Regions from separate parts of the Variovorax sp. V15 genome, predicted to be linked through region 1. Evidence: predicted binding sites of a transcription regulator. Region 1 holds the regulator's gene; each other region holds the start of a gene.

Region 1 (7,165 bases):
TCGATGCTCTCGGCCTGAACCGAGCGGTCGAGCTGCCGGTTGGCCAGCAGCCGCTGCAGCGAGCCGCCGGCGCAGAACCATGAGCCTTCGCCCACGATGACCACGCTGCGGATCTCCGCGCTGTTCTCGGCCTTGTTCAGCGCCTCGATGCCCGCTGCGTAGATGTCGGGGCCCAGCGCGTTGCGCTGGCTCGGGTTGGAGATCGTCAGCACCATGGTGCTGCCCTCGCTCGTGCTCTTGAGTTCTGCGGTGCTCATGGCTCGCTTCCGTGCTCCTCGTTCATTTCGTGATCATTCTTCCTCGTGCAGCAGGCTCAGGCCCAGCGCGCCGCGGCGGCGCAGCCATGGGCTCGGGCGATAGCGCGGGTCGCCATACACCGTCTGCAGGTTGAACAGCACCTCGAGCATGTTGGTCGGTCCGTAGAGGTTGCCCATGGCCAGCGGGCCGCGCGGATAGCCCAGGCCCAGCTGCACGGCGGTCTCGAGGTCGGCCGGCGTGCACACGCGCTGCTGGCACATGTCGGCGGCGATGTTGACGATGGTGCCGATCACGCGCTGCGTGACGAAGCCGCCACTGTCGCGGATCACGCTGACGGCCTTGCCGTCGCGCGCGAAGAGTGCGTGCGCGGCATCGCGGATGTCTCGGCGCGTGGCCGGGTTGGTGGCGAGCACGCGGCGCTTGGTGGCCGCGTCGTCGATCAGCATGTCGATGCCGACGGTGCGCGTGGCGTCCAGGCGCTCGACGGCGGCCACCGTCGTCACGTCGAAGCCCAGCGGCGCCACCAGGATCAGCGAATGCGGCGCGGCGGTGGCGCCGCTGTCGATCTGCGCACCCAGCGTGTTCACCAGGCGCAGCAGCTCGGCACGGCGTGCCGCGCGCGGCGACACCCACACCGAAGGCGTGCCCTCGACCACCGGCGCGGGCGCCTCGGGCGCCTGCTGCATCACGCCGTCGTCGTAGCGGTAGAAGCCTTCACCGGTCTTGCGGCCCAGCGCGCCGGCGGCAAGGCGCTGCGCGGTGATCACGCTGGGGCGGAAGCGCGGCTCCTCGAAGTACTGGTGATAGATCGACTCCATCACCGGGTGCGACACGTCGAGCGCCGTCAGGTCCAGCAGCTCGAAGGGGCCGAGGCGGAAGCCGGCCTGGTCCTTGAGGATGCGGTCGACGGTCGCGAAGTCGGCCACGCCTTCGCCGACGATGCGCAGCGCCTCGGTGCCGTAGCCCCGGCCGGCGTGGTTGACGATGAAGCCGGGCGTGTCCTGCGCCTGCACGGCGCTGTGGCCCATCTGCGTGGCGTAGCCGGCGAGCTGCTTGCACACATCGGGCGAGGTCTTGAAGCCCGCGACCACCTCGACCACCTTCATCAACGGCACAGGGTTGAAGAAGTGGAAGCCCGCGACGCGCGCCGGATGCTTCAGGCCGGCCGCGATGGCCGTCACCGAGAGGGACGAGGTGTTGGTGACCAGCGTGGCAGTCTCCGCCACCACGCCTTCGAGCTCGCTGAAGAGCTTGCGCTTGACTTCCAGGTCTTCGACGATGGCTTCGACGATCAGGTCGCAGCCCGCCAGCGCCTGGATCGAATCGACAGCCTTCACGCGGGCGATGTACGCGTCGCGCATGGCGGCATCGATCTTGTTCTTCTCGTGCAGCTTGTTCCATTGGGCACTGAGGGCTTCGCGCCCGCGCTCGGCGGCGCCCGCAAAGCTGTCGAGCAGCAGCACTTCGCTGCCTGCCTGCGCCGCGATCTGCGCGATGCCGCGACCCATGGCGCCGGCGCCGACGACGCCGATTCGGGAGTAGTTCACTGTCATTTGCTGGAGATTTTCACTGGTTGGGTGGTATCCGGACCTGCGGGGCAGGCCTCGACACAGGTGCCGTACGCATCGGCACCGCCGTCGAAGTCTTCGATTTTGCAGCCCCGCGCGGGCGGGGCGTGACGGGTTTTACGCGGGGGCGCGCTTTCAGGGCGCACGACGGCTGCGGTCGATGGCCACGCTCAGCGAGATGGCGACCATCAGCAGGCCGAGGCCGACCCAGCTCATCCATGCGCCCGCATCGTTGGCGAGCAGCCAGCCACCCAGCGCTGCGCCAATGGCTTGCCCGGTGTAGATGCCGGAACTGTTGAGCGCCACCGAGCCCGGCGCCAGCGCGGGCGCCAGGCCCACCAGGCGGGCCTGCTGCGCCGAGTTGGTCGCGAAGCAACCCAGTCCCCAGGGAACGAGCACCACCGCCAGCCACGCCAGCGTGGAGGCCAGCGGCCAGAGCAGCAGGCTGGAGGCGATCAGCACCGTGGTGACGAGCACCATGCGCCCGGCGCCCACGCGGTCGATGAAGCGGCTGACCACCATGTTGCCGACCAGCCCGCAGGCACCGAACAGCGCCCACATCACGCTCAGCGTGGTGGCGTCGGCGCCGAAGCTCTGCTTGAGGATCGGGCCGAAATAGCTGAACAGCACGAACTGGCCCGCGCCCTGCAGCGCCGTGACCGAGACGATGCCCATCAGCACCGGGCTGCGCAGCACGCGCGACCATGCGGCGGCCGTCAGCGCGGCGGGGCGGATGCCGTTGGGCAAGGTGAGCCACACCGATGTCGCGCTCGCGACACTGAGCGCCGCAATCGCCGCAAAAGCCATGCGCCAGCCCAGGTGCCCGCCGATCAGCGCGCCGATGGGCAGGCCCAGCACAGAGGCCATCGACCAGCCGAGAAAGACGAAGGTCACGGCCCGCCCGCGATGCTCCGGCGGCACAAGCAGGCCGGCACAGGCGGCGGCCTGGGGCGTGAAGATTGCGGGCGCGATCACCGTGAGCATGCGCACCGGCAGCAGCGCGCCGAAGGTGGGCATCAGCGCGCAGAGAACGTGGCCGATGGCGTACCAGAGGAGGGTGAGGGCGAGAAGCTGGCGGCGGTCCCATCCGGCCACTGCGGCGGCCAGCAACGGTGCGCCTACGCACATGACCGTCGCGGCGGCAGTGATGAGCTGCCCCGCCGTGGCGGCCGTGACCGAGAGCGAGGCGCTGATCTCGTTGAGCGTGCCGGGCACGACCATCACGCCCGTTCCGATCACGAAATTGCCGGCAAGCAGCGCCCAGAGCGCCCTCCGTGGCGCCGGCTGGCTCACCGACGGACCTGCAGCGCGCCGGGATTCACGATGTTCGTGGGGTTGCCGTTGATGTAGCTCACGACGTTGTCGAAGGCCTGGCCGAAATAGCTCTCGTAGCTTTCCTGCTCGACGTAGCCGATGTGCGGCGTGCAGATGCAGTTCTCGAGGCGCAGCAGCGCGTGGCCCTGCAGCGGCGGTTCGCTCTCGAACACGTCGACGGCCGCGAGCCCCGGGCGGCCGCGGTTGAGAGCCGCGAGCAGGGCATCGGCCTCGACCAACTCCGCGCGCGAGGTGTTCACGAACAGGGCGGTCGGCTTCATACGCGAGAGGTCCTCGAGGGTGATGAGGCCGCTGGTCTCTTCGTTGAGCCGCAGGTGCACCGACAGCACGTCGGCCGCGGCGAAGAACTCATGGCGGTTCTGGGCCACCTGGAAGCCGTCGGAGCGCGCCTTGGCGCAGCTGGCTTCACGGCCCCAGATCACGACCTGCATGCCGAAGGCCTGCCCGTAGCGCGCCACCAGCTGGCCGATGCGCCCGTAGCCCCAGATGCACAGAGTCTTGCCCTTGAGTACGGAGCCGATGCCGAAATTGGGCGGCATCGAGGCCGACTTGAGCCCGGACTGCTGCCAAGCTCCGTGCTTGAGGTTGCTGATGTACTGCGGCAGCCGGCGCATGGCGGCCATGATGAGCGCCCAGGTGAGTTCGGCGGGCGCCTGGGGAGAGCCGGAACCCTCTGCCACGGCCACGCCGCGCTCGGTGCAGGCCGCGACGTCGATGTGTCCGGCGACGCGCCCCGTCTGGGAAATGAGCTTGAGCTTGGGCAGCTTCTCGATGAGTTGGCGCGAGATCTGGGTGCGCTCGCGGATCAGCACGATCACGTCGGCGTCCTTGAGTCGGACCGACAACTGCCCAATGCCTTTGACCGTGTTGGTATAGACCTTGGCCGCGTAGGCGTCCAGCTTGGAAGCGCAGCGCAGCTTGCGTACGGCGTCCTGGTAATCGTCGAGGATCACAATGTTCATGGCGTGCCATTGTGCCTCGCAGCATTGGAATGTCGCGCCGGCGAACGTTTGGATACCCGCCCTGCAGCCGCTTGCAGAGCGGTTCGGGCCCGGTACAGGACCCGATGCCGGGCTCAGTGCAGGTTCAATGCAGACGCGTCGAGCGAGGGGCCGCGGCCACGGTTTCGGCGGCTTCCAGAGCGGCCAGGCGGTCGAGTTCTGCGCAGACGTCGGCCATGCGGCCGGAGATCAGCACCCGGTTGTTGTTGCGCTGCTGGCCCTTGCCGTCGATCACGCGGACCACGCGCAGCGGGCGTGCCGCAGCGGCTGTTTCAGAGGGGGCGGTGCCGCCGGTGCGGGCTGCACAGGCGGTGCGCACGGCCACGTAGCGCAGTCCAGCGGAGGACTCTGCGGAATCGAGATGATCCCTGCGATGGGAGGGGCGGCGTGCCGGCATCAGCCGGTTGGCCAGCGATTGCAGCGGCATCCAGATGTCGGCGATGGCGAGGAGGGCGATTCCCATGTGAACTCCAAGAAAGTACGAGGTTGAACACAGGCAGGATTTCTTGAATCGGCCGCGACAGGGTGATGGCGACTCTTCGCCATACGCCCGCCACCTGTCGCTGCCGGATGGGGTGCTGTTGCTCTGGAAAGCAGGTCGCAGCGGCCTACATCAGCATGGTGTTCCGAATGAGTCCGACCGCGAGGCCTTCGATTTCGAAAGGCTCGCCGGGCTGCACGATGATGGTCGGGTAATCGGGGTTCTCGGCGTGCAGCTCGATGACCTGTTTGTTGCGCTTCAGGCGCTTGACGGTCACTTCGTCGCCCAGGCGCGCAACAACGATCTGGCCGTTGCGTGCTTCCTTGGTGGCCTGCACCGCGAGCAGGTCGCCGTCCATGATGCCGGCGTCGCGCATCGACATGCCGCGCACCTTGAGCAGGTAGTCGGGCTGGCGCTGGAACAGCGTGTTCTCGACGTAGAAGGTCTGGTCGACGTGCTCTTGAGCCAGGATTGGCGAGCCGGCTGCGACACGGCCGATGAGCGGCAGCGCCAACTGGGCCATGCCGGGCAGCGAGAGGGAGAACTGTCCACCCTCGCGATGGCGCGTTTCGTTGAGCGAGCGCAACGCGTCGCCCTTGAGGCGGATGCCGCGGGAAGTGCCGCTGACCAGCTCGATGACGCCCTTGCGCGCCAGCGCCTGCAGGTGCTCTTCGGCGGCATTGGCCGATTTGAATCCGAGTTCATTGGCGATTTCGGCGCGCGTGGGTGGCGCACCGGTGCGTGCGATGGCGCTCTGGATGAGGTCCAGGATCTGCTGCTGGCGGGCTGTAAGCTTCACGGCGAACTGCATGTGTGGTTCCTTGCGGCACTGGTTGGATATCCAGTGCCTGTATTTTTAACCAGTTTTTAGAAGTTGACAAGCCATGGTCAATTCCTCTTCGCCCGAACTGCCGCGCCGCGTGGTGGTTCTGGGCACCGGCGGCACCATCGCGGGCCGGGCCGCCAGCAGCGGCGACAACATCGGCTACACCGCCGCGCAGGTGGGCGTGGCCGACCTGCTGGGTGCCATCGAGGCACCCGACGGCGTGATGCTGGAGGCCGAGCAGGTGGCTCAGGTCGACAGCAAGGACATGTCCTTCGCCATCTGGCAGCAGCTGGCCCGGCGCTGCGCGCACTGGCTGGCGCAGGCCGATGTGGCAGGCGTGGTGATCACGCACGGCACCGACACGATCGAGGAAACCGCGTTCTTCCTGCATTCTGTGCTGGTGCCGTCCAAGCCCGTCGTGCTGACCTGCGCGATGCGCCCGGCCACTGCGCTGTCGCCGGACGGTCCGCAGAACGTTCGTGATGCGATCAGCGTCGCCGCCACACGGGGTGCGCACGGAGTCACCGTGGTGTGCGCGGGGGCGATCCATGCCGGCGTCGACATTCAGAAGGTCCATACCTATCGGCTGGACGCCTTTGCTTCGGGCGATGCGGGCCCCGTGGGCTATGTGGAGGAGGGCGAGGTACGCCTTGTCCGGTCGTGGCCGCAAGGCGGAACGCTGCCGGTAGTGAAGCTCTTCGGTGCTACCGAGGTGCAGTGGCCACGCGTGGAGATCGTGATGAGCCACGCCGGTGCCAGCGGTGCGGTGATCGAGGCGCTGCTTCAGGCGGGCGGAGTGGATCCTCTGCGCGGGCTGGTGCTTGCCGCCACCGGCAACGGCACCTTGCACCATGCGCTGGAAGCGGCCGCGCTCAAGGCCCGGGACGCCGGCATCGAGGTGCTCCGAGCCACGCGCTGCTCGAGCGGGCGCATCCTGCCGAAGGCGGGGGATCCGCTTCGCGATGCAGGCTCGCTGACGCCCGTGAAGGCCCGCATCGCCCTGATGCTCGAATTGCTGGGCTGAAAGCAGAACCGCCCCTCTGGAGGGGCGGTTTGCTGCGAGTCGGATGATCGGTCGATCTTTCGATCAGCTGCTCAGCGCGGCCAAGGCGCGCTGGGTGATCTCGTCGACCGTGCCCACGCCCTTGATGGCGCGGTACTTGGGCGCGGCGGCCGGATCGGCCTTGGCCCAGGCGGAGTAGTAGTCGACCAGCGGACGCGTCTGCTGGCTGTACACGTCGAGCCGCTTGCGCACGGTTTCTTCCTTGTCGTCCTCGCGCTGGATGAGGTCCTCGCCGGTCACGTCGTCCTTGCCTTCCACCTTGGGCGGGTTGAACTTGACGTGGTAGGTGCGGCCCGAAGCCGGATGCGAGCGGCGGCCGCTCATGCGCTCGATGATGTCGCCGAAGGGCACGTCGATCTCGAGGACGTAGTCGAGCTTGACGCCTGCCGCCTTCATGGCGTCGGCCTGGGGAATGGTGCGGGGGAAGCCGTCGAACAGGAAGCCGCTAGCGCAGTCGGGCTGCGCGATGCGTTCCTTCACGAGATTGATGATCAGGTCGTCGCTGACCAGTGCGCCGGCGTCCATGATGGCCTTGGCCTGCAGCCCGAGGGGCGTGCCGGCCTTGACGGCTGCGCGCAGCATGTCGCCGGTCGAAATCTGGGGAATGCTGTATTTCTGGCAAATGAAGGCCGC
Region 2 (7,165 bases), 2.7 Mb from region 1:
CTTGCCCTGCTGCCCGATGCCGCAGACGCGGCAGCCCTTCTCGCGCAGGCGGATCACCAGTGGCGCGAAGTCAGAGTCGGAAGACACCAGCACCGCCACATCGGGGCGCTCGGCGATGGCGAGGTCGATGGCATCGACCGCGAGCGCGATGTCGGTGCTGTTCTTGCCGGTCGACAGATTCACCATCGGCCGCACCGAAAGGCGCTTGAAGAGCGCCTGACGGTTCACCGCCATCTCGGCGTTGCAGTAGGCGCGGCGCACGTGGATGGCGCCGTATTCGTCCATGGTGCGCTGCACCGCCTGCTCGATGACTTCGGCCGACACGTTGTCGGCGTCGATCAGCAGCATCACGCGCAGCGAGGGAACCGTCATGCGAGCTTCCAGTCGACGGTCTCGCCGCCGCGCAGCGGCTTGAGCGTGGCGTCGCCGTAGGGCACGGTCTCGGGCACGGTCCAGCTCTCGCGCTTGAGAGTGATGGTGTCGGTGTGGCGCGGCAGGCCGTAGAAGTCGGGGCCGTGGAAGCTCGCGAAGCCCTCGAGCTTGTCGAGCGCGCCCGCGTTGTCGAAGGCCTCGGCGTAGAGCTCGATGGCGGTGAGCGCCGTGTAGCAGCCGGCGCAGCCCAGCGCGTGCTCCTTCAGGTGCGCCGGGTGCGGCGCGCTGTCGGTGCCCAGGAAGAAACGGTCGCTGCCGCTGGTGGCCGCCTCGACCAGCGCCACGCGGTGCGTCTCGCGCTTGAGCACCGGCAGGCAGTAGTAGTGCGGGCGGATGCCGCCGGTGAAGATGGCGTTGCGGTTGTAGAGCAGGTGATGCGCCGTGATGGTGGCGGCCGTGAAACGGCCGGCGTCGCGCACGTAGTGGGCGCCTTCCTTGGTGGTGAGGTGCTCGAACACCACCTTGAGTTCGGGGAAGTCGCGGCGCAGCGGGATCATCACGCGGTCGACGAACACGGCCTCGCGGTCGAACAGGTCGATGGCCGGGTCGGTCACCTCGCCGTGTACCAGCAGCAGCAGGCCGTGCTTCTGCATGGCTTCGAGCGTCTTGTAGGTCTTGCGGATGTCGGTCACGCCGGCATCGCTGTTGGTGGTGGCGCCGGCCGGGTAGAGCTTGAGCGCACGCACGCCGGCTTCGGCTGCCAGCGCGATCTCCTCGGGCGGCAGCTTGTCGGTGAGATAGAGCGACATCACCGGCTCGAAGCCCGTGCCTTCGGGCACTGCGGCGCGAATGCGGTCGCGGTACGCCACGGCCTGCGCGGCGGTGGTCACTGGGGGGCGGAGGTTCGGCATGATCAGCGCGCGGCCGAACTGGCGGGCGCTGTGGGGAACGACGGCTTCGAGTGCGGCGCCGTCGCGCACGTGCAGGTGCCAGTCGTCGGGGCGGGTGATCGTGAGGGTGTCTGTCATGGCCCGGGGATTGTCGCACCGGCCCTTTCGGCACCGTCAGGCTCGTGTGCGCCCTCCCGGGCCGCGATCACGCCAGCAGGTACTCGCGCACCAGCGAGCGGGCACGGTGCAGCCGGCTCTTGACGGCGCCCGCCGGCTCGCCGAGGCGCTCGGCGATCTCCGCGATGGTCAGCTCCTCGAAGTCGCGCAGCAGCACCACTTCGAGATAGTGCGCGGGCAGCGATTCGAGCGCATGGGTCAGGTCCAGCCGCAGCGCGGCGTCGCCCCGACTGGCCAGCTGCCGCTCGGCCACCTCATCGCCATCGTCGTCCAGCGGGTCGTGGCGGAACATCGCGCGCTGCAGCCTCAGGCATTCGCGCCGGATGACGGTGAAAAGCCACGACGAGAACGCCGCCGCGGCCTTCAGCCCCCGGACCTTGCGCGCGATGACCAGCAGCGATTCCTGCACAGCGTCGTCCACGTCGCTGGCCTGGCAGTGCCGCCAGGCGTAGCGGCGCGCGTCGGCCTGGCAGACCGCGAGCAGGCTGGCGATGGCGGCCGGGTCGCCGGTCTGCGCGGCGTGGATCAGGCCGGTGCGGTCGGTGCCGGAGGCCACGGTTCAGCGCCCTTTTCCGTCGAGCTTGCGCCCGACCATCGCGCACATCGGGCAGAAGCCGAACAGGCCCGTCAGCGCCAGGATGGCGCCCATGAGGGCGACGGCCACGGCAAGCCCGAAGCCGGCGGTACTCCAGCCGATGGCGGCGAAAGCGAGGCCGGCGAGGCCCATAGCGATGCGCAGCGCGCGTTCCCAGCCGGGTAGGTTCTTGGCGTAGAGCATGGCGATTCCTTCGATCCTTCTTGAGTGCTGAGGAAGACCCTCGGACACGAAGAGGCGCCGAGCCCGCGAAACGGTTCGCGGGATGCGCGGATTTTCTTTTTTTCTTTTCTTCTACGCGGGCGCCGCCATCGCCAGCGCGAGGTCGTCCAGCCAGCGCGCCTGTGCCTCGGCACGCTCCTCGGGCGGCAGCCGCAGCAGCGCCGAAGGATGCAGCGTGACGAGCACGGGCCGGCCGTCCCCGCGCTCGCGCAGCCAGGCGCCGCGCTCGGCCTGCACCGCCACCGGCCGCCCGAGCAGGGCGCGCGCGGCGGTGGCGCCCAGGGCCACCAGCGCCTTGGGCTGCACGAGTGCGATCTCGCTGTCCAGCCAGTGGGCGCAGGCCTCGGCTTCGCGCTGGCCGGCGGTCTTGTGGATGCGGCGCTTGCCGCGCAGCTCGTACTTGAAGTGCTTGACGGCGTTGGCCAGGTAGACGCTCTCCCGCGCCCAGCCCAGCTGCGCCATCGCGCGGTCGAGCAGCTGGCCCGCCGGCCCGACGAAGGGCCGGCCCGCCAGGTCCTCCTGGTCGCCGGGCTGTTCGCCGACGAGCATGTGATGCGCGCCGGCCGGGCCCTCGCCGCACACGGCCTGGGTGGCGAGCGCGCCGATCGGGCAGGCGCGGCAGGCATGCGCCGCGGCGCGCAGCGCGTCCAGGTCGGCGGGCGCCGCGCCTTCGGCCGGGCGCGGATGCATCAGCAGCGGCGGGCGGATGCGGCGCGCGGGCGTGGCCGGCGCTTCGATCATCGACTGGCTGCGCGCCTCGGCCGCATCGGCCAGCGGCTGGATCAGCGCGGCCTCGGGCAGGTTGTGCCAGTAGCGGCGCGGCATCTCGCGCCGCATCGTCGCGAGCTTGAGCCGCGCGGGGTTGAAGATGTTCTCGTAGTAGGTGAGCCAGAGCTGCTCGCCCTCGTCGGGCGCGGGCTTCTGGCGGCGTTCCGCGCCCTCGCGGAACGACAGCGCCTGCCCGTCCCATTCCACGCACCGCCGCGGCGTGAGGATGGCCCAGCGCATCTGCGCGAAGCGGCGCGCGAAGAAAGGCGCGTTGGCCTCGACGATGCGGTGCTCGGGCTCGAACCACGCGACGTGGCGCTCGGCGCCCTGCGCGTCCACGACGCGGGTGAAGCGCACGAAGGCGCGCATCTTGTGGATGTCGCGGCGCACCGAGCGGGCCATGAGCTGTGCCTGCATCATGTCGGCGTCCAGCGGGTCGTGGCGCAGCGCCGGCTCGTGCACCAGGCGCCACAGCAGGCGGTAGAGCAAGGCCAGGCGCTGCGCGTCGCGGTGCAGGATCACGTCGGCGCACAGTTCGACGAAGGATGCGGGCACGGCCTGCCGGGCTACCGCTGGTTGCACCCGCGCGGGCGGCAGGTCCGGCGCTTCGCCGAACAGATCGTTGCCACCTTCGCTCCATTCGACCTGTTCCGGCGGCACGCCGGCAGCCAGCAGCCGCCGCGCATGGCCGCGGAAGGCATCGAGATCGACCGGGTCTTCGAGACACACGCGCATGCCGATGCCAGGCTTGCCGCCCTCAGAACAGCGCCGCCTGCGCCGGCTCTGCCGCCGCGGCAGCAGAGCCGGACATCGCCATCGCGTTGGCCGCCGGCCGGTGCCCGTCCGCCACCACGAAGGGCAGCACCTTGCGCGCCGGCACGTGCAGGCGCCGCAGGTCGTCGGCACGCACCCGTCGAACGCGCCGCGCCTGCAGCAGCCGCTCCACGGCCTTCACCCCGAGGCCGGGCACGCGCAGCAGCATCTCGCGCGGGGCGTGGTTCAGGTCGACCGGGAAGCGCTCCGCATGCGCCAGCGCCCAGGCCAGCTTGGGGTCGACGTCCAGCCGCAGCAGGCCGTCGGGCGAGGCCACGATCTCCTGGTGCTCGAAGCCGTAGAAGCGCATGAGCCAGTCGGCCTGGTAGAGCCGGTGCTCGCGCATCAGCGGCGGCGCGGCCAGCGGCAGCGCGCGGGCCGCGTCGGGAATGGGGCTGAAGGCCGAGTAGTACACGCGCCGCAGCTTGTAGGCGCCGTAGAGCGTGGCGCTGGAGGCCAGGATGTGCCGGTCGTCGGTGGCATCGGCGCCCACGATCATCTGCGTGCTCTGGCCGGCGGGCGCGAAGGGCGGCGGCTTGGCGGCGGCCGGCGCGGCGCCGGGCAGCGCGCGGATCGGCAACACGCGGCGCGCCTCCTCGCGGGTGTCGTCGATGCGAAGCCGCAGCCGCGCCATCGAGCGGCGGATGGCGCTCTCGTCCTTCTCGGGCGCCAGCGCGCGCAGGCCCTCGGCGGTGGGCAGCTCGACGTTGATGCTGAGCCGGTCGGCATAGCGGCCGGCGCGCGCCAGCAGTTCGTCGCTGGCGTCGGGAATGGTCTTGAGGTGGATGTAGCCGCGGAAGTCGTGCTCCTCGCGCAGCTGGCGCGCGACCTCGACCACCTGCTCCATCGTGTGGTCGGGCGACTTGACGATGCCGCTGGAGAGGAACAGGCCCTCGATGCAGTTGCGCCGGTAGAAGTCGAGCGTGAGCTGCACCACTTCCTCGACGCGGAAGCGCGCCCGCGGCACGTTGCTCGATGCGCGATTCACGCAATAGAGGCAGTCGTACTGGCAGTGGTTGGTCAGCAGCACCTTCAGCAGCGAGATGCAGCGGCCGTCGGGCGCATAGCTGTGGCAGATGCCGGCGCCCTCGGTGGAGCCGATGCCGCGCCCGCCGAGCGAGTCGCGCGGCTGGGAGCCGCTCGACGCGCAGGAGGCGTCGTACTTGGCGGCGTCGGCCAGGATGGCGAGTTTGCGCTGGATGTCCATGGGATCTGTCGAATACTGTATGAATATACAGTTTTAAGCTGATTGTGTCCTGCCCCTGGCGTGCGGTTTTCCGGCCGCGCGGCGCCGGCGATGGCTGGTTTTTCAGCCGCCGATTTGCGGGAAAACCGCAGGTCTTCCGAAAAAACTCCAATGGAATCAGTCACTTGGGTTTGACGGCCTGCGTGGCACATGCGTTGCTATCCATGCGGCACACCCGACAGAGGATGGAGACACGCCAATGACCGACCTGCCCGCACTCGCCGCCGCGCCGCCACCGCCGGCCGGCCTCCCACTCACCACCTCGCACTGACGCGCCGCGCGTCGCGCTTCGATCCGGCCCGCGCCGGGTCGCGCCGCCGCATGGCCGTGCCGGCCGGGGGGAGCCGCTTTTCCCCCATCGCTTGTTCAACCAGAACCACAACGGAGACAGAGAAGATGATCAGAACCCAGAAGAAGAGCACCCGCCTTCGCCCGACCCCCGTGCGTATCGGCACGCTGCTGGCCGTGCTGGCGCTCACCGCCTGCGGCGGCGGCGGCGGCGGAGGTGGAGGCGGCTTCAGCTTCATCCCACCCGCGGCCGGCGGAGGCGGAGGCGGAGGAGGCGGTGGCGGCGCCACGCCCACCGACCCGTCCGGCCCCGGCAACCCGCCGCCGGTCGATGCCACGGTGCGCATCGGCGTGTTGTCCTCGTCGCCGCAGCTGGTGACCGGCGACGACGCGCTGGTCGAGCTGGAGCTGCTGCGCGAGAAGGCCGACGGCGGCCTCGCGGTGTCGGTCGACGGGCGGGACGTGACGGCGGCGTTCTCGCGCGACCCCGCCAGCGGCCGCCTGGTGGGCAAGGTCACGGGGCTCAAGCTGGGCTCCAACGAGCTGGTCGCGAGCTACGGCGGCTACAGCGCGAAGCTGCAGCTGACGGCCTACCCGATCACCGGCCCGGTGATCTCCGGCCCGCATGAGGAGCCCTTCGTGTGCGGCTACGCCACCTTCACCCGCATGGGCGGCCAGGTGCTCAAGCCGCTGGACGACGGCAAGTGCTCGGTGGAGACGCGCGTCGACTACTACTACCGCACCACCGCCGGCAGCAACGTGCGCTTCGTGCCGGAATCTATCACCGCCTACCCGGCCAACATGGCCTGGCTCACCGTCAACGGCAAGCAGGTGCCCTACGTGGTGCGGCTCGAAAGCGGCACGATCAACCGCGGGCTGTACCAGTCGGCGATCCTGCACGACGTGCTCAACGAGCCCGCGCCCTCGCCCACCTCGCGCCCGGCCGGCTGGAACGGCACGCTGCTCTACCCGCTGGGTGGCGGCTGCCAGGGCGGATGGTTCCAGCAGGGCAACGACTTCGCCACGCTCATCAACCCGACCTACCAGAGCCGCGGCTTCGCCGTGACCACCTCCACGCTCAACGTCTTCGGCACCAACTGCAACGACCAGCTTTCCTCGGAAACCATCGCGATGGTGAAGGAGCGCTTCATCGAGAACTTCGGCGTACCCGCCCACACCATCGGCACCGGCGGCTCGGGCGGCTCCTACCAGAGCCACCAGACCAGCGACAACTACCCCGGCCTCTTCGACGGCGTGGTGGTGAGCCAGGTGTTCGCCGACGTCACCTCCTCCACCATCTTCAAGCTGCACGACTCGCGCGTGCTCAACAACTACTTCAACGACCCTGCCACCGCCGCGCTGGCCTACACCACGGCCGAGAAGCAGGCGATCTCGGGCTACCTGCAGATCGGCAACATCCCCAACATGAGCAACAGCGCGGGTCGCCTGGACCCCACTGTTTCGTTCCCCGCGGGCGTGCCCGCCGAGCAGCGCTACAACGCGCTGACCAACCCCACGGGCGCGCGCGCGACGGTGTTCGACCACACGGTGAACGTCTACGGCAAGACCGAGGCCGAGGGCTTCGCGCTGCGCCCTATCGACAACGTGGGCATCCAGTACGGCCTGAACGCGCTCAACGAGGGCAAGCTCGGCATCGAGAAGTTCCTCGACCTGAACGAGCGCGTGGGCGGCGTCGACCGCGACATGAAGCGCACCGCCGCGCGCACCGTGGGCGACATCGACGCGCTGCGCCGGGCCTACCAGTCGGGCCGCATCGTCAACGGCGCGGGCGGG
Region 3 (7,165 bases), 3.1 Mb from region 1:
GGGCATGCCCAAGCTGCTGAAGTCTGTGGACCGCATCGACGACTACACCGTGAAGATCACGCTCAACCAGGCCGAGGCACCGTTCCTCGCGAACCTGGCGATGCAGTACGCGGGCATCCAGTCGAAGGAATACGCCATCGCGATGCTGAAGGCCGGAACGCCCGAGAAGGTCGACCAGGACCCGATCGGCACCGGCCCCTTCTACCTCGTGCAGTACCAGAAGGACGCGATCATCCGCTTCAAGGCCTTCCCGCAGTACTGGGGCGGCAAGGCCAAGATCGACGACCTCGTGTTCGCGATCACGCCTGACGCGTCGGTGCGCTGGGCCAAGCTGCAGAAGGGCGAGTGCCACGTCATGCCCTACCCGAACCCGGCCGACCTCGACGCGATCCGCAAGGACCCGAACGTGCAGCTGCTGGAGCAGCCCGGCCTGAACGTGGGATACCTCTCGTACAACACGACGAAGAAGCCTTTCGACGACGTGCGCGTGCGCAAGGCCATCAACATGGCGATCAACAAGAAGGCCATCATCGACGGCGTGTATCTGTCGACCGGCGTGGCCGCGAAGAACCCGATCCCGCCGACCATGTGGTCCTACAACGACGCGGTGAAGGACGATCCGTACGACCCCGAAGCCGCCAAGAAGCTGCTGGCGCAGGCCGGCTTCCCCGACGGCTTCTCCACCGACCTGTGGGCCATGCCGGTGCAGCGCCCGTACAACCCGAACGCCAAGCGCATCGCCGAGCTGATGCAGGCCGACCTCGCCAAGATCAACGTCAAGGCCGAGATCAAGAGCTTCGAGTGGGGCGAGTACCGCAAGCGCCTGCAGGCCGGCGAGCACCAGATGGGCATGCTGGGCTGGACCGGCGACAACGGCGACCCGGACAACTTCCTCTACACGCTGCTGGGCTGCGCCTCGGCGAAGTCGGCCAGCGGCAGCAACATCTCGAAGTTCTGCTACCAGCCGTACGAAGACCTGGTGGTGAAGGCCAAGAGCGCGACCAAGCAGGCCGACCGCGACGCGCTCTACAAGAAGGCGCAGCTGATCTTCAAGGAGCAGGCGCCGTGGTTCACCATCGCGCACGCGGTGCAGCTGAAGCCGGTGCGCAAGGAAGTGATCGACTTCAAGCTGAGCCCGTTCGGCCGCCACACCTTCTACGGTGTGGACATCAAGTGAACGAGTAAACCCCCAGGCTCCGCGCACTTCGTGTCGCTTCGCCAACCCCCTTGCAGGGGGCAACACCTGCGGCCCGGCAAAGCCGGTTCCGCGGTGTTCCTGGAAAGAGAAATACTGTGAGTTCCCTGTCGCGTCCGCCTGTTGCCATCGTCGCTGCGATGCACGAGGAACTGGGCGCGCTGCTCGCGCTGATGCCCGACGAGCAGCGCGTGCGCGTCGCGGGCCGCGACTTCTGGGTGGGCCATCTGCATGGCCGGCCGGTGGTCGCGGTGCTGTCGCGCATTGGCAAGGTCGCGGCGGCGATCACGGCCACGGTGCTGCTGGAGCGCTTCGGCGTGCGGGCCATCGTGTTCACCGGCGTCGCGGGCGGACTGGCGCCGGGCGTGAACGTCGGCGACGTGGTGGTGGCCACGCAGATGCTGCAGCACGACCTCGATGCCTCGCCGATCTTTCCGAAATACGAAGTGCCGCTGATGGGGCTGTCGCGCTTCGCGGCCGATGCAGCCATCGGCGATGCGCTTGCGACGGTTGCGCGGGAGACGCTGCGCGATCCAGTGGCGCTGGTGGGGCAGGAGGCCGTCGACGAGTTCGGCTTGCGTTCGCCGAAGGTGCATCGCGGCCTGCTGGTGAGCGGCGACAGGTTCGTCTCGACCACCGTCGAGAGCGAGGCGCTGCAGCGCGCCTTGCCCGACGCACTCGCGGTCGAGATGGAAGGCGCCCCGGTGGCGCAGGTGTGTCACGACTACGGCGTGCCTTTTGCGGCGATGCGCACGATTTCCGACCGGGCCGACGATGCCGCGCACGGCGACTTCTCGCGCTTCGTCGCCGCGGTGGCGAGCCGCTACAGCCTCGCGCTGGTCGACGCGTGGCTGGCTTCGCTGCCGGCCGAGATCAGCTGAATTCAGCCGAGCGAGGGCGTGCGGCGGCGCGGGATGTCGCGCAGCAGCGGCGGGATCGACAGCGCCAGCAGCAGCGCCGCCAGCGGCACCACGCAGACGAAGCCCACGTACTTGAAGCCCAGCGCGCCCGCCGCGCCGCCGAGCACGAACATGCCGACCAGCCCGCCGGCGCGGCGCATGCGGCTGCGGTCGTGGCGTACGGGCAGGGCGTGCGCCGGCGCCGATTTCGAGCGGCGGTTCCAGTAGAGCATCTTGCCGATCTCGATGCCCATGTCGGTGATGTTGCCGGTCATGTGGGTGGTGCGGATGCTGCCGCCCGAGGTCTTGGAGGCCACCGCGTTCTGCAGGCCCATGATGAAGGACAGCAGCAGCACGGTGAGCGGCACCGCGAAGGGCGTGGCCCAGGTCAGCGTGATGGCGCCCATGAGCCCGAAGGGAAACATCAGCGCCGCCTCCAGCATCAGCGGCAGTGCGTACACGCCGTGCATGCGGTGCTGGCGGGCCCAGTTGACGAGCACCGCGCACACGGCTGCGCCGGTCAGGAAGGCCAGGATCGCGCCCAGTGCGTTCAAGAGCAGCTTGACGTTGCCCAGCACCATGCCGTCGGCCAGCTGCGAGGCGAAGCCGGTCATGTGCGAGGTGTACATGTGCAGCACGAGAAAGCCGCCCGCGTTGATGGCGCCGGCATTGAAGGCCAGCAGGAGGCCCAGCGCGGTGTTGGTCGACGGCGCGCGGTGGCGGTTGGTGAGAAAGCGAATTCTGCGCAAGATGGCTCTCCGGTCGGCGCTTGGGGCCGGAGCCACTCTAGCACCGGGGCCGCCCGGGGAGGCTCTGCTACTTGAGCCAGCCGCGCCGGCGGAAGTACCACATCGGCACCAGCGCGCTCGCCGCCATGAGCACGATGGCGTAGGGGTAGCCCATGGCCCAGTCGAGCTCGGGCATGAACTTGAAGTTCATGCCGTAGATGCTGGCGATCAGCGTCGGCGGCAGCAGCGCCACGCTGGCCACCGAGAAGATCTTGATGGTCTTGTTCTGGTTGATGTTGATGAAACCGACGGTCGCATCCATCAGGAAGTTGATCTTGTCGAAGAGGAAGGCCGTGTGGTTGTCCAGCGACTCGATGTCGCGCAGGATCTGGCGGGCCTCCTCGAACTGCTCGGCGTTGAGCATCTTGCTGCGCATCATGAAGCTGACGGCGCGGCGCGTGTCCATCACGTTGCGGCGGATGCGCCCGTTCAGGTCTTCCTGCCGCGCGATGGCGCCGAGCACCTCGCCGGCCAGCTCGTCGCTGACGTTGCCCGACAGCACCTTCTTGCTCGCGGCCTCGAGCTCGTCGTAGATGTTCTCCAGCGAGTCGGCCGAGTATTCGGCGTCGGCGTCGAAGAGCTTGAGCATCACTTCCTTGGCGTCCTCGATCAGCCCCGGCGCGCGCCTCGCGCGCATGCGCAGCAGGCGGAACACGGGCACGTCCTCGTCGTGGATCGAGAACAGCACGCCGCGGCTGCGCAGGTCGGTGTTGTGCTGGTTGAGGATGAAGGCCACGCGCACGGCGCGCGGGGCTTCGTCGTCGTCGATCAGGAAGTCGGAGCGGATGTGCAGCTCGCCGTTGTCTTCCTCGTAGAAGCGCGCCGATTCCTCGATGTCCTCGTCCATCGCGTCTTCGGGGATGGACAGGCCGTAGTACTGCTTGATCCAGCGCTTCTCTTCGAGCGTGGGCGACTCGAGGTCGACCCAGATCGGCTGGAATCTGGAGAGCTCTTCGAGGGCCTCGATTTCTTCCTGGACTAGGCGGCCGTTGGCGAGCGTGAAGATGTTGAGCATGGGGCTCACTCCCGGGAATGACTGACTGGACGGTGGGCGAGGGGAGGGGCGCTTTCAATTCCCCGGCCCGACGTGCGCAGGAAGCGCGAAAAAAGCGTCAGCGAAAGGGAGTTGAAAGCTGCCGAGACGGGGCGGTTTCCATAGGAAAAATCTCCGGTTGCAGCGTGGCCCGATTATGTCACCGGCCACATGTCGGCGAGGTGGCCGGACTGGACGGGCATACAGTAAAGTCACGGTCCATGCAGAGCACTGCGCTTCCCGTTTTTTCCGCCGCGCCGAAGACCCAGGCCGAACGCCTGGCGCAGGCACTGGCCTCGCTCAACGAGGCGCAGCGCTCGGCGGTGGAGCACGGTGTGGCCGCGGCCACCGCCGGCCCGGACGAACGGCCGCTGCTCGTCATCGCCGGTGCCGGCTCGGGCAAGACCAGTACGCTGGCGCATCGGGTGGCCAGCCTCATCGCCGGCGGCGTCGATCCGCAGCGCCTGCTGCTGCTGACCTTCTCGCGCCGCGCCGCGCAGGAAATGGAGCGCCGCGCCGGCCGCGTGCTGGCGCAGGTGCTGGGGCTGAAGTCGGAGGCGCCGCCCGCGCTGCCGTGGGCCGGCACCTTCCACGGCATCGGCGCGCGGCTGCTGCGCGAGTACGCGCCGCAGATCGGGCTCGACGAGAATTTCACCATCCACGACCGCGGCGACGCCGAAGACCTGATGGGGCTGGTGCGCCACGAGCTCGGGCTTTCTTCCACCGTCAACCGCTTCCCGCGAAAGGGCACCTGCCTGTCGATCTACTCGCGCTGCGTGAACACCCGCGCGCCGCTGGCCGACGTGCTCAAGGAAGCCTTTCCCTGGTGCGGCGAGTGGGAGGCCGAGCTGAAGAAGCTCTTCGGCGCGTACGTCGAGGCCAAGCAGCGGCAGAACGTGCTCGACTACGACGACCTGCTGCTCTACTGGGCCGAGATGGCGGCCGAGCCTTCGCTGGCCGCGCACATCGGTGCGCGCTTCGATCACGTGCTGGTCGACGAGTACCAGGACACCAACCTGCTGCAGGCGGCGATCCTGCTGGCGCTCAAGCCAGACGGCCGCGGCGTGACGGTGGTGGGCGACGACGCGCAGTCGATCTACTCCTTCCGCGGCGCCACGGTGCGCAACATCCTCGACTTCCCCTCGCAGTTCACGCAGCCCGCGCGCGTGGTCACGCTGGAGCGCAACTACCGCTCGACGCAGCCGATCCTCGACGTGTCGAACCGCGTCATCGCGCAGGCCGCCGAGCGGCATGCCAAGACGCTGTGGACCGACAAGCCTTCGGCCGGCAAGCCGCTGCTCGTGCTCGTGCCCGACGAGGCGGGGCAGGCGCGCTGGGTGGCCGACAAGGTGCTGGCGCACCGCGAGGGCGGGCTGGCGCTGAAGTCGCAGGCGGTGCTGTTCCGCACCTCGTCGCACAGCGCCGCGCTCGAACTCGAGCTGGCGCGGCGCAACATCCCGTTCGTGAAGTTCGGCGGGCTCAAGTTTCTGGAGGCCTCGCATGTGAAGGACCTGCTCGCGGTGCTGCGCTTCGCGCAGAACCCACGCGGGCGCATGGCGGGCTTTCGCGTGACCCAGCTCATCCCCGGTATCGGGCCCGCCACGAGCGCGCGCCTGCTCGATGCGATGGAGCAGGCGGCCGACCCGGCCCAGGCGGTGCGCGAGTTCGTGCCGCCTTCCGCTGCGCGCGCGCAATGGGCCGACTTCGCGAAGGCCTACGAGGCGCTGCGGGAGCCCGCGCTGAAGTGGCCGGCCGACGTCGAGCTGGCGATGGACTGGTATCTGCCGCATCTGGAGCGCCTGTACGAAGACACCTCCGGCGTGCGGCGCGCCGACGTGGAGCAGCTCGCGCGGCTCGCGGCCGGTTACGCCTCGCGCGAACGCTTCCTTACCGAACTCACGCTCGATCCGCCCGAAGCCACCAGCGACCGACCGGGGCCGCCGCTGCTGGACGAGGACTACCTGATCCTCTCGACCATCCATTCGGCCAAGGGGCAGGAATGGAATTCGGTTCACGTGCTCAATGTGGTCGACGGCTGCCTGCCGGCCGATGTCGCGCAGAGCGCGCAAGAACTGGAGGAGGAGCGGCGCCTGCTCTATGTGGCGATGACACGGGCGCGCGACCACCTGCACCTGCTGGTGCCGCAGCGCTTCCATGTCACGCAGCAGGCGGCGCGCGGCGACCGGCACCTGTATGCCAACCGCACACGCTTCATCGCCGATGCCGACCTGGAAGGCTTCGAGCAGCAGACCTGGCCGCCCCCGCCGGAGCGTCCGCCGGCGGTGCCGCCGCCCAGCTCGGTGATCGATCTGCGCAACAGGATGCGGGCCGCCTGGCGCTGAGCCGGAGACGGCATGGACAGGCCCTTGTGCCGGCATGGTCACCGGCGGGCCGGCATTGAAACACTTGTTTCCAAATCGCGGTATCGCCAGCCCCGCGCGTGCCCGCAGCTATCGATTCGCTAGCGTGTAAAAAGCTGCTCACGAAGCTGCAAAACCCCGGGCAACTCAGGTATTGCAATACCGTGACAGCTTGGGCATAGTGAATCGACCTTCCCTTCTTTCTCACCTCTTCCCACCTCCCTCTTTTCTTTCTCAAGACCCCCCAGAGAGAACTCCCCGTTTCGTTTCGCCGGCCAAACCGCATCCTGCGGCGCGGTCATTTCCCCAACCGTCAATTCCAGGAGGTCATTCATGAATTTGACGATCAGCGGTCATCACCTCGACGTCACACCTGCCTTGCGCACCTACGTCACGAGCAAGCTGGACCGGGTCATCCGACATTTCGACCAGGTGGTCGATGTGAAGGTGATCCTCACGGTGGAAAAGCAGAAGGAAAAGGAACGCCGCCAAAGGGCGGAATGCAACATCCACGTCAAGGGCAATGACATGTTCGCGGAGTCGAGCCACGCTGATCTCTACGCTGCGGTCGATGAACTGGTCGACAAGCTCGACCGCCAGGTGGTGCGCCACAAGGACCGCCTGCAGGACCACCATCACGCGGCGCCCAAGCGCGTGATGTAAGGAGCCCCCGGGGCTCGCATATCAAGGCCGCCTTCGGGCGGCTTTTTGTTTTCCGACTGTCACGGTCGGGCTTTTGGCAGTCGCCCAGAGGAGAGCGAGAGGCCTCTGGGCAACATGTAGACAGAAAGTAAATAGGGGGACTGGGGGTTTTTACCAAGCGGGTGCATAATCGCCCCCGCTCTGCACCCACCATGAATCGACTCGCGTCCATCCTGCCGCCCGCTCAA

Evidence for each region. Region 1 encodes LexA, which represses DNA repair genes until DNA is damaged. Its sites were predicted from a motif close to ACTGTATNNNNATACAGT; they were not measured.
Region 2: a site for LexA is predicted at 5,059-5,076, ahead of ACAM57_RS27575 (putative DNA modification/repair radical SAM protein). Genes of this name have one in related genera too.
Region 3: a site for LexA is predicted at 4,106-4,123, ahead of ACAM57_RS29385 (ATP-dependent helicase). Genes of this name have one in related genera too.

The regions. Positions count from the first base shown of each region.
Region 1 is NZ_AP028659.1:3,113,276-3,120,440, forward strand. Features, by position in the region: gene ACAM57_RS14765 (oxepin-CoA hydrolase, alternative type) at 1-257, opposite strand, end outside; gene ACAM57_RS14770 (3-hydroxyacyl-CoA dehydrogenase) at 291-1,811, opposite strand; gene ACAM57_RS14775 (MFS transporter) at 1,962-3,119, opposite strand; gene ACAM57_RS14780 (D-2-hydroxyacid dehydrogenase family protein) at 3,116-4,123, opposite strand; gene ACAM57_RS14785 (hypothetical protein) at 4,248-4,625, opposite strand; gene lexA (transcriptional repressor LexA) at 4,771-5,454, opposite strand; gene ACAM57_RS14795 (asparaginase) at 5,528-6,493, shown strand; gene adk (adenylate kinase) at 6,557-7,165, opposite strand, start outside.
Region 2 is NZ_AP028659.1:5,788,630-5,795,794, forward strand. Features, by position in the region: gene ACAM57_RS27550 (NYN domain-containing protein) at 1-372, opposite strand, end outside; gene pyrC (dihydroorotase) at 369-1,400, opposite strand; gene ACAM57_RS27560 (RNA polymerase sigma factor) at 1,468-1,995, opposite strand; gene ACAM57_RS27565 (DUF2892 domain-containing protein) at 1,999-2,217, opposite strand; gene ACAM57_RS27570 (UdgX family uracil-DNA binding protein) at 2,329-3,759, opposite strand; gene ACAM57_RS27575 (putative DNA modification/repair radical SAM protein) at 3,782-5,044, opposite strand; gene ACAM57_RS27580 (DUF6351 family protein) at 5,480-7,165, shown strand, end outside.
Region 3 is NZ_AP028659.1:6,206,048-6,213,212, reverse strand. Features, by position in the region: gene ACAM57_RS29405 (ABC transporter substrate-binding protein) at 1-1,177, shown strand, start outside; gene ACAM57_RS29400 (5'-methylthioadenosine/adenosylhomocysteine nucleosidase) at 1,294-2,076, shown strand; gene ACAM57_RS29395 (YoaK family protein) at 2,079-2,843, opposite strand; gene corA (magnesium/cobalt transporter CorA) at 2,911-3,897, opposite strand; gene ACAM57_RS29385 (ATP-dependent helicase) at 4,137-6,257, shown strand; gene raiA (ribosome-associated translation inhibitor RaiA) at 6,609-6,938, shown strand; gene ACAM57_RS29375 (PTS sugar transporter subunit IIA) at 7,130-7,165, shown strand, end outside.